Regions from separate parts of the Clostridium paraputrificum AGR2156 genome, predicted to be linked through region 1. Evidence: a T-box and tRNA genes for the amino acid it is inferred to sense, from the RefSeq annotation. Region 1 holds a T-box; the other holds one or more tRNA genes.

The links. A T-box is a leader RNA that pairs with one kind of tRNA and senses whether it is charged. The one in region 1 lies ahead of argS (arginine--tRNA ligase), so its partner is inferred to be a tRNA-Arg.
Region 2: it encodes a tRNA-Arg, which carries the amino acid that the T-box ahead of argS (arginine--tRNA ligase) is inferred to sense. The anticodon was not compared.

The regions. Positions count from the first base shown of each region.
Region 1 covers NZ_AUJC01000007.1:59,364-63,813, forward strand. Annotated here, with positions in the region: gene G594_RS18610 (AI-2E family transporter) at 1-404, opposite strand, end outside; gene argS (arginine--tRNA ligase) at 695-2,386, opposite strand; T-box leader at 2,425-2,629, opposite strand; gene G594_RS0108230 (Ppx/GppA phosphatase family protein) at 2,759-4,276, shown strand; gene trmB (tRNA (guanosine(46)-N7)-methyltransferase TrmB) at 4,324-4,450, opposite strand, start outside.
Region 2 covers NZ_AUJC01000009.1:170,835-175,284, reverse strand. Annotated here, with positions in the region: gene G594_RS0110990 (AAA family ATPase) at 1-1,390, shown strand, start outside; gene G594_RS0110985 (sensor histidine kinase) at 1,550-2,389, shown strand; tRNA gene G594_RS0110980 (tRNA-Arg) at 2,461-2,535, shown strand; gene G594_RS0110975 (Card1-like endonuclease domain-containing protein) at 2,698-3,840, shown strand; gene G594_RS0110970 (phosphatidylserine decarboxylase) at 3,837-4,450, opposite strand, start outside.

The DNA of each region.
Region 1 (4,450 bases):
GTGCTATTTATTAAGTCATAAAGATTTTGATTTTTTAACGCTTCATTAATCCAACCTTGTACAGTTTCCATGTATTTAGGTATTTCAGATGTAATTGATATTATACTATCAACAATACTAGGAACAATATATAATGCACCTATTACTATAGCTCCTCCTATTAATAGATATGTACTTAAAATGGATAAGCCTCTTTTCATCTTTAATTTTCGTTCAAATAGATTCATTATTGGATTAATACAATAAGCAAATATCATTGCGTATATGAACGGAGATATTACAGACATTGTTGTACTTATAAGGTTTAAAAACATTTGATAATTGTCAATTAACTTATATCCCACAAGAGCTATTAAAACTATTACTAGAATGTCTCTATACTTTATATATTTATTAAAAAACAAACTTTTCCCACCTCTCTATAAAAAAGTGGCTTCGCCACGTTTTAGCGAAGAAGTCACTTTTTTCAGCCATACCACAGGTTCCAAAACTTGCTTTTGGTGTTCTGTGGCGGCACTATAATTTTTATTTTTTAACGTCTTCACATATTTTTACCACTTAATCTCGGTATCCGTAAGGTTTGCTACTCAAAAATTTTATACTTTTCTAGACGTTTAAAATTATTATAATTATAGCATATTTTTATCAATAATAAAGAGTATGTATTATACAAATACATACTCTCCTATCATAATTACATTTTTTCTACTACATCTATACCTAAAAGGTCTAATCCATTCTTTATAACTTGAGCAGAAGCTTCAACTAGCTTTAATCTTGTTGCCTTTAAAACTTCATCTTCTAAGTTTAATATTGAATGAGCATTATAGAATTTATTAAATGCCTTAGCAACTTCTATAGTATATCTTGTAACGATTGATGGCTCTAATTTATCTAATGCTAATAAGATTTGATTTTTAAAGTTATCTAAAGTCTTAATTAATTCAAATTCTTCCTTAGATGATAATTTACTATACTCTACTTCCTTGCTAATTCCTTCAGCTCTTCTTAAGATACTCTTTGCTCTAGCATATGCGTATTGAACATATGGACCAGTTTCCCCATCAAATGAAAGGATTTCTTTCCAATCAAATACTATATCCTTTTCTCTAGAGTTCTTTAAGTAAGTGAATATTACAGCACCTACCCCTATCTTCTTAGCTACTTCTTCTTTATTTTCTAATTCTGGATTCTTTTCATTAATAACTTCTAAAGTTTTTTCTACTGATTCTCTAATTAAATCATCAAGTAAAACAACTTCTCCCTTTCTTGTAGAAAGCTTTCTATCAGCAAACTTAACTAATCCAAATCCTACATGCACACAATCATTTGCCCACTCATGTCCAGCCAATTCTAGCACTTTAAATACTTGTTTAAAATGTAGAGCTTGAGGTGTTCCTACAACATATATACTCTTATAGAAGTCATATGTCTTCTTTCTATACATAGCTGCTGCTAAATCTCTTGTTGCATATATTGATGCTCCATCAGCCTTTAAAACTATGCATGGTGGCATATTATAGTCTTCTAGCATAACTACTTGTGCACCATTACTTTCAACTAAAAGCTTCTTTTCTTTTAATTCATTTACTACAACCTCCATCTTATCATTGTAGAAAGCTTCTCCGTTGTAAGAATCAAAATTTACTCCAAGTATATCATATACTCTTTCAAATTCCTTTAAGCTTAAGTCTCTAAATCTCTTCCATAAAGCCTCTGCCTCTGGATCTCCATTTTCTAAAGCTTTAAAATATGCTCTTCCTTCATCTTCTAATGATGGATCTTTTTCTGCTTCATCATGGAACTTAACATATATTCTTAATAATTCTTTTATTGGATCAGCTTCTAAAGCTTCTTCATCTACCCATCTATGATAAGCTGAGATAAGCTTACCAAACTGAGTTCCCCAATCCCCTAAATGATTTATACCTATTGCATTATATCCTTCTTTTTTATACATCTTGTATAATGCATTACCAATAGCTGTTGTGAAAAGATGTCCTACATGGAAAGGCTTAGCTATATTAGGTGAAGAATATTCAACACATACATTTTTTCCTTCTCCAATATTAGAAGCTCCATAGTTATCTCCTTCTTCTAATACCTTTTCTATTGTATTTTTACTGAATACACCTTTATCAACAAAGAAATTTACATATGGTCCTAGTTGTTCAACCTTTTCAAATCCATCTTTATTTATATTTTCTGCTAATTCACCAGAAATCATATTGGGTGCTTTTCTCATAACCTTAGCTAATTGAAAACATGGAAATGCATAATCCCCCATTTCTGGTCTTGGTGGAACTTCTATTAATCCTTCTATCTTGTCTAAATCTAAATCAACATGTTCTTTTATTAACTCTGCAATTTTCTTTTTATAATCCATATTTATCCTCCTAAAATAAAAAAATCGCCTCTTGAATAACAAGAGACGGAAATATCCGCGGTACCACTCTAGTTGCAATAAAATTGCCACTCAACTTTTTAACGCAGTATTCTGCGGCCAGTCTTACTCAATTCAGATGGCATCTCAGAGGCTCTCTTCCAAACTAACCTATTCACAGGGCTTACACCCTCCCCTGCTCGCTTTAGAAATCAGTTAGAGTACTCTTCTCTTCATTGATTTTCTATTATCTTTTATACATTATACCTATAAATAACTTTTAATGTCAATATTCATTTTTACATAACATTTTTCTATACACTATAGTATAATAATATTATTATTAATCTAATTATATATCTTAAGGAGTTATTTATGAATAGGGTTGGTGTTATAGACATAGGTTCTAATGCTATTAGATTTATGTTGACAGAAGTTGAAGAAGGTGGGTACTTTCGTATTATAGATGAATTAAGTACCACAGTTAGATTAGGATACGACTTAATTGATAATGATTTTATTTCTGATGAAAAGATACAAAAAACAATTAGCACGCTAACTACATTTAAGTCTCTTGCCTCTGTTTCTAAGGTATGCGATATTGTAACTGTTGCTACTGAGGCATTAAGTGCTGCTACAAATAAGGATAGGTTTGTTCATACTATAAAAGAAGCACTAGATATGGATGTTATTGTACTTTCTAGCGAGGAAGAACTTTATTTTAGTTACCTTGGTGTTACAAAAAGTATCTACTTTGATAATTCTCTTTTAGTTGATGTAGCTGGTACTTCTACTTATATAGCTTGGATATTAAATGGTGAAATAAAAGAAAGTGTAACCTTGCCTATAGGTAGCGTAAACTTAACATACAAGTATAATCTTCAAGATAGAATACTTAGGGATGATTTAGAGGGCGCAATTACAAAAATCTATAGTGAACTATCAGATATAGAATGGTTAGGAAACAATACTTTTGATTCTATAATCGGTGTAGGTGGAACAGTCCGCGCTATTGCAAAAATGAACAGAATAAAAAATAGATATCCTTTTGATATCACACATAACTACATAATGACTGATTATGATGTTCATGATATTTATAATCTTTTAAAAAGTAAGGATTATAAGCTTAGAAATAAATTCGATGGTTTATCAAAAGAAAGAGCTGATATTATAGTTGGTGGAGTTTCTATATTCCATGAAATAATTAAGTATGTTAACGCATCAAAAATAATCGTGTCTGGTAGAGGTCTTAGAGAAGGTATAATGTATGAGTACATAAATACTCATTTTAAACCTATAGAAGACATTCTAGATTATAGTATAAATGGTATATTAGAAGATCTTCACATTAACAAAGAACATGCTAAAAACGTGTATAACCTTAGCACAAAACTATTTGAAGCTTTCAAACCATTACATCATTTAGGCAATGAGTATGACCATATAATAAAGACAGCTGCTATGTTACATGATTGTGGTACATCAATAGATTACTATAATCACCATAAACATACTTTTTATATTATTTTAAACTCATATATTAATGGATTAACACATAAAGAACTTTTAATGAGTGCATCAATTGCAGCATCTCACAGAAATAATAGCTATCATGTTGCTTTACCTCAGTTCTGTTCAATAATAAATAGACTGGATTTTAAAGTTATTGAAGAATTAGGGGTCATTTTAAAAATTGCTGAAGGTCTTGATAGAAGTCTTTCTGGTGCAGTAAAAGATTTAAGTGTATCTATAAATGAAGATACTGTTGAGATTAAACTATATTCTTGTTTAAATCTTGATTTAGAAATTTCTCAAGCACTAAGATGTTCAGATAAGTTTAAAGAAGTATACAGCAAAACCTTAACTATAAAAAAGGTTTGCTCTAATTAATAAACAGAAAGGAGATATCAAAATTACCTTTTGATATCTCCTTTTTTCTACTTTAATGTTGCAATTAAACACATAGTCTTCATACCTAATGAAGTAAACTTTGTTTCATACTCTGTCATTATATTATTCTTAAAATCTGAGTTATGTAAATCATAAGTTAAGAAATCTATATTA
Region 2 (4,450 bases), on a different contig from region 1:
TAGGTTAAAAGAATTATCTAGTGAAATTAATTGTAGTGAGATATTTAGTGAAAATTCATTTGAAGAAATAAAAATAAAAGGAATAGAGTTAAGTAATCAATTAAAGAAGGTAAAAATTAAAAGAGAAGAACTAGAAAAAGAAATAAGTAAAAGAGAAAAATTTGAATTAAGATTATCAGATATAGAAAAGTTACTTAATGATAAAGAAGAAACTCTAAATAAGCTAAGTAATGAATATACAAATTTATTTGGTGAATTAAGGGCTGAAGAAGAGATTTTAAGTAGTATAGAGAATGAAGTGCCAGAAGAACTAAGGGCGTTAAACTTATTAAATAAAAAAATAGTTAGTCTTGAAGCGTATTTAAATACATTAATAAAGAATTTAGATTATGCCAGGGAGTTAAAAAATAATCTTAATAATAAGCTAACTTCAGAGCAATCAAGAGTAAAAGAATTAGAGAAAGCAATAGATGAGTTAAACAATGATATAAAGGATATTAAAACTAGTATAAATATTAAGTTGAAAGAGTTAAACTTTACTGATTATGAGGAATATGAAGATTCTAAAAAGTATATTTCATTAATAGATTCTTATACTTTAGAGATTAATTCTTACAGGGAAGATATAAAATCCTTAAAGGATAGAGAAATAGATTTAATAAAAAAGACAGAGAACCTTAATTTTGTAAATTTAGAAGAGTTAGATTGTGAGATAAACAATAAGCAGATTAAATTGAAAGAGTTAGATCAAAATATAAAAGAGGTTTACTCGCTAATTAATAATAATTCAGCAATATTAAAAGAAATAAAGGATATAGAAAAATTAATTTCATATAAAGAAGAGGAATATAAAGTAATAGGTGAATTATCCAATCTAGCAAATGGTAAAAAGAGTCCATATATTACATTTGAAAGGTTTGTTTTAGCATCATACTTCCAGGAAATAATAGACTCAGCTAATATAAGATTATCAAAAATGACTAACGATAGATTTATATTAAAAAGAAAAGAAGATAAAGGAAAAGGAACATCACAGCAAGGGTTAGAACTAGAGGTATATGATAACTACACAGGCAAAAGTCGACATGTTAAAACTCTATCTGGAGGTGAAAGCTTTAAGGCTTCATTATCATTAGCACTAGGGTTATCTGATGTAGTTCAAGCTAATGCAGGGGGAATATCATTAGATACTATGTTTATAGATGAAGGTTTTGGGACATTAGATCCTGAATCATTAGAAAATGCAATAAATACATTATTAGAGCTACAAAGAAATGGAAGATTAGTTGGAATAATATCGCATGTACCAGAGTTAAAGGAAAGAATAGAAGCTCAATTACAAATAAGTGTATCTGCAGAAGGAAGTAGTACAAAATTCAATATAAATTAGTTCAGAGGGAGAAATCCCTCTATTTTTACAATATTCATTTCCTTTTTTTTACAAAAACAAATTGTCTTAATGATTTAAATGTGATAATATGTATATGTAATTTCAAATATATGGAAAAAATGCGAGATATAATTTAATTGTATAATGAAGGGGATTAATATGACAGAGAATATTTCTATAAATAATATGACTAAAGAAGAGTTGGTAGAAAAAATTAATGAGCTTAATGGGAAAATTAAATTACAAGAAGATTTTTTATTAAATATATCACATGATTTAAGAAGTCCTATAAATGTAATATTAAGTATACTTCAATGTTTTAAATACACTAAATCTGAAGATAAAAAAGAAGAATATAATGAAATAATAAAAAGAAATAGCTTAAAGATAATTAAATTAATTGATAACCTAATAGATACTACAAAATTAGAGAATCAATATTATGAATTAAATAAAAAAAATGTAGATATAGTATGTGTTGTGGAGAATATAGTTGATTCTATAGAGAAGTATTCACAATGTAAGAATATACAAATGGTATTTGATACTAATGTGGAAGAATGTATAGTAGCAGTAGATCCTAATGCAATTGATAGAATAGTTATGAATTTATTATCTAATGCTATAAAATTTGCTCCAAGTGATTCTGATATATTAGTTAATATTATAAAGAGTAATAATACAGTAAATATATCAGTAGAAGATCATGGACCAGGAATACCTAAAGTTGAACAAGAATTTATATTTAATAGATTTAAGCAATCTACATTAAATAAGGAAAATGAATATAAAGGAAGTGGAATTGGATTAGATTTGGTTCACTATCTAACTAAGCTGCATAATGGAGACATAAAGTTAGAAAGTATTGAAGGAAAGGGATCGAAATTTACTGTTTCTTTACCTATAACATTAGTAGATGGGAAAAAGACTTATAATGATTTATTTAAAAGAGATAAAGTAGAAATGTTAGAAGTAGAGTTTTCAGATATATACCTTTAAGTAATTACCATTAATTAGTCTTGATATATTTCAGCCTTTATGATAATATAATTCTGTTATTTATATTATATGGGGTGTTAGTTAAACGGATATAACATACCGCTACGGACGGTAGATTATGGGTTCGATTCCTGTACGCCCTGCCATTAAGAGAGTCTTTTTTAGGACTCTCTTTTTTGATTTTTAGAAATACTTTGTTGAATAATTTGTAGCTAACTTAAAGGTGGAATTAGAAGTATAGTATATGGATTAAAAAGTAGCTAATTGGTTAAATTAAAGTGGAGAATAATGAGAAGGAAGATAGTTTGATGAAATTTAATTTACTTATTAACCAATTAGATGAACATAATGAAGTTGGACTTTTATTAGCTCAAAAATATAAAGTAAAGTCTGTAGTAATGCTTTATAAAAATAAAGAAAAAAAGAAGTTAGATAAATTTAAAGAATTGTATATAGATTTTAATAATATAGAAGTAATTGATGAGTTAATAGATGAAGATAATTATGATAATCTTAAAAATATAATTTCAAAATACAAGGAAAAAGAGATAATAATTAATCTTACTGGTGGTAATAGAATAACATCTTTAATAATGTTAAAAATAGCAATAGAATTAAATATACAGTGTGTTTATGTAGATTTATTGAAAAAGAGAAGATATATTTTTGATAAGGAATATAGAATAATAGAGCAACCTTTAGAAGATATAAGTATATCTGACGTAATACATCTATCTGGATCTAATATAACATTAGATTCTACTAGTTTGGCAGAAAAAAGTGATATCCAAGAGTTTACGAAGGTAATATTAAGTAATTTGGATATTTGGCATAAGTATAAACAGAAGTTGTATGATAATAATATTTTTAAACATGATTACAAAGATACTTCAAGGATAAGCATAAATAAGTGTCTTGTAGAATCTGAAGAGTTAAAATTAATTTATAATATATTGAATTATTTGAGAGAAAAGAATGAGGTTGAGTTTATAGAAGATAAAGATAATATTGAGGTATTATTTAAGAATGATTATTTAAAAGGATTTATATTTAAGAGTGGTACTTGGTTAGAAGTATTAACTACACTAGTAGTTCAAAGTATTGAAGATATCGATGAGGTAAAAAGTGGCTTAACATTTTATTGGGGTGATGACTTAAAAAGAGTACGTAATGAATTAGATGTTGTAGCTATAAGAGATTCAGTTTTGATATGTATATCATGTAAAGATAGTGATAAATATGACGAGGATGCATTAAATGAATTACAGGTTTATAGTGAAAGGTTAGGGGGAAAAAATGCTATAAAAATATTGGTTGCTACAAAGCAACCTGTAAAAAAGACTGTATTAGATAGAGCAAAAGAAATGAATATTAACATAGTTACTTTAGATAAAAATATAGATATATTTAAGAAGGCATTAATAGATTTGATAAAAAAGAAGACAGTTTAACCTGTCTTCTTTTTATGCCCTATTTTTTCTCCTAATTGGACTTTACATTCAAAACCAAAGTCAGTTTGAGCAAGTATATCTTCATCAATCTCAATCATATCCTTTTTGAAGAATAATATTGTTGTTGAACCACCAAATTTAAAATATCCTTTTTCTTGACCTTTAAGGACCTTTTTACCAGGCTCATAAGTTTGAATTATTGTACCAACACAAGTAGCACCAACTTCTATATGAATAATATCACCAAAGTTTTCAGATTCAAAAATTGACCATTCCCTTTTATTTTGGCAATATAACTTTGGAATTCTCTCTAAAGCTGTAGGATTTACAGAATAGTATGAGCCATCAATAAAGTGACTTTCTTTAGGTATACCATTATCAATAAAATGAAATCTATGATAATCTGTAGGACAAAGTCTTAATACCAAGCAAGTACCACCTTCATATTGGTAGGCTATTTTAGTATCTCCTATTAATTCAGATAGACTATAAGTAATTCCTTTTACTTGTACAAGCTTATTCATAGAGATATTTTCATAAGCAAAGAGCCTTCCATCTCCTGGAGATACTAAAATATCTGAATTCATATCTATAGGTCTTGAATTACTAT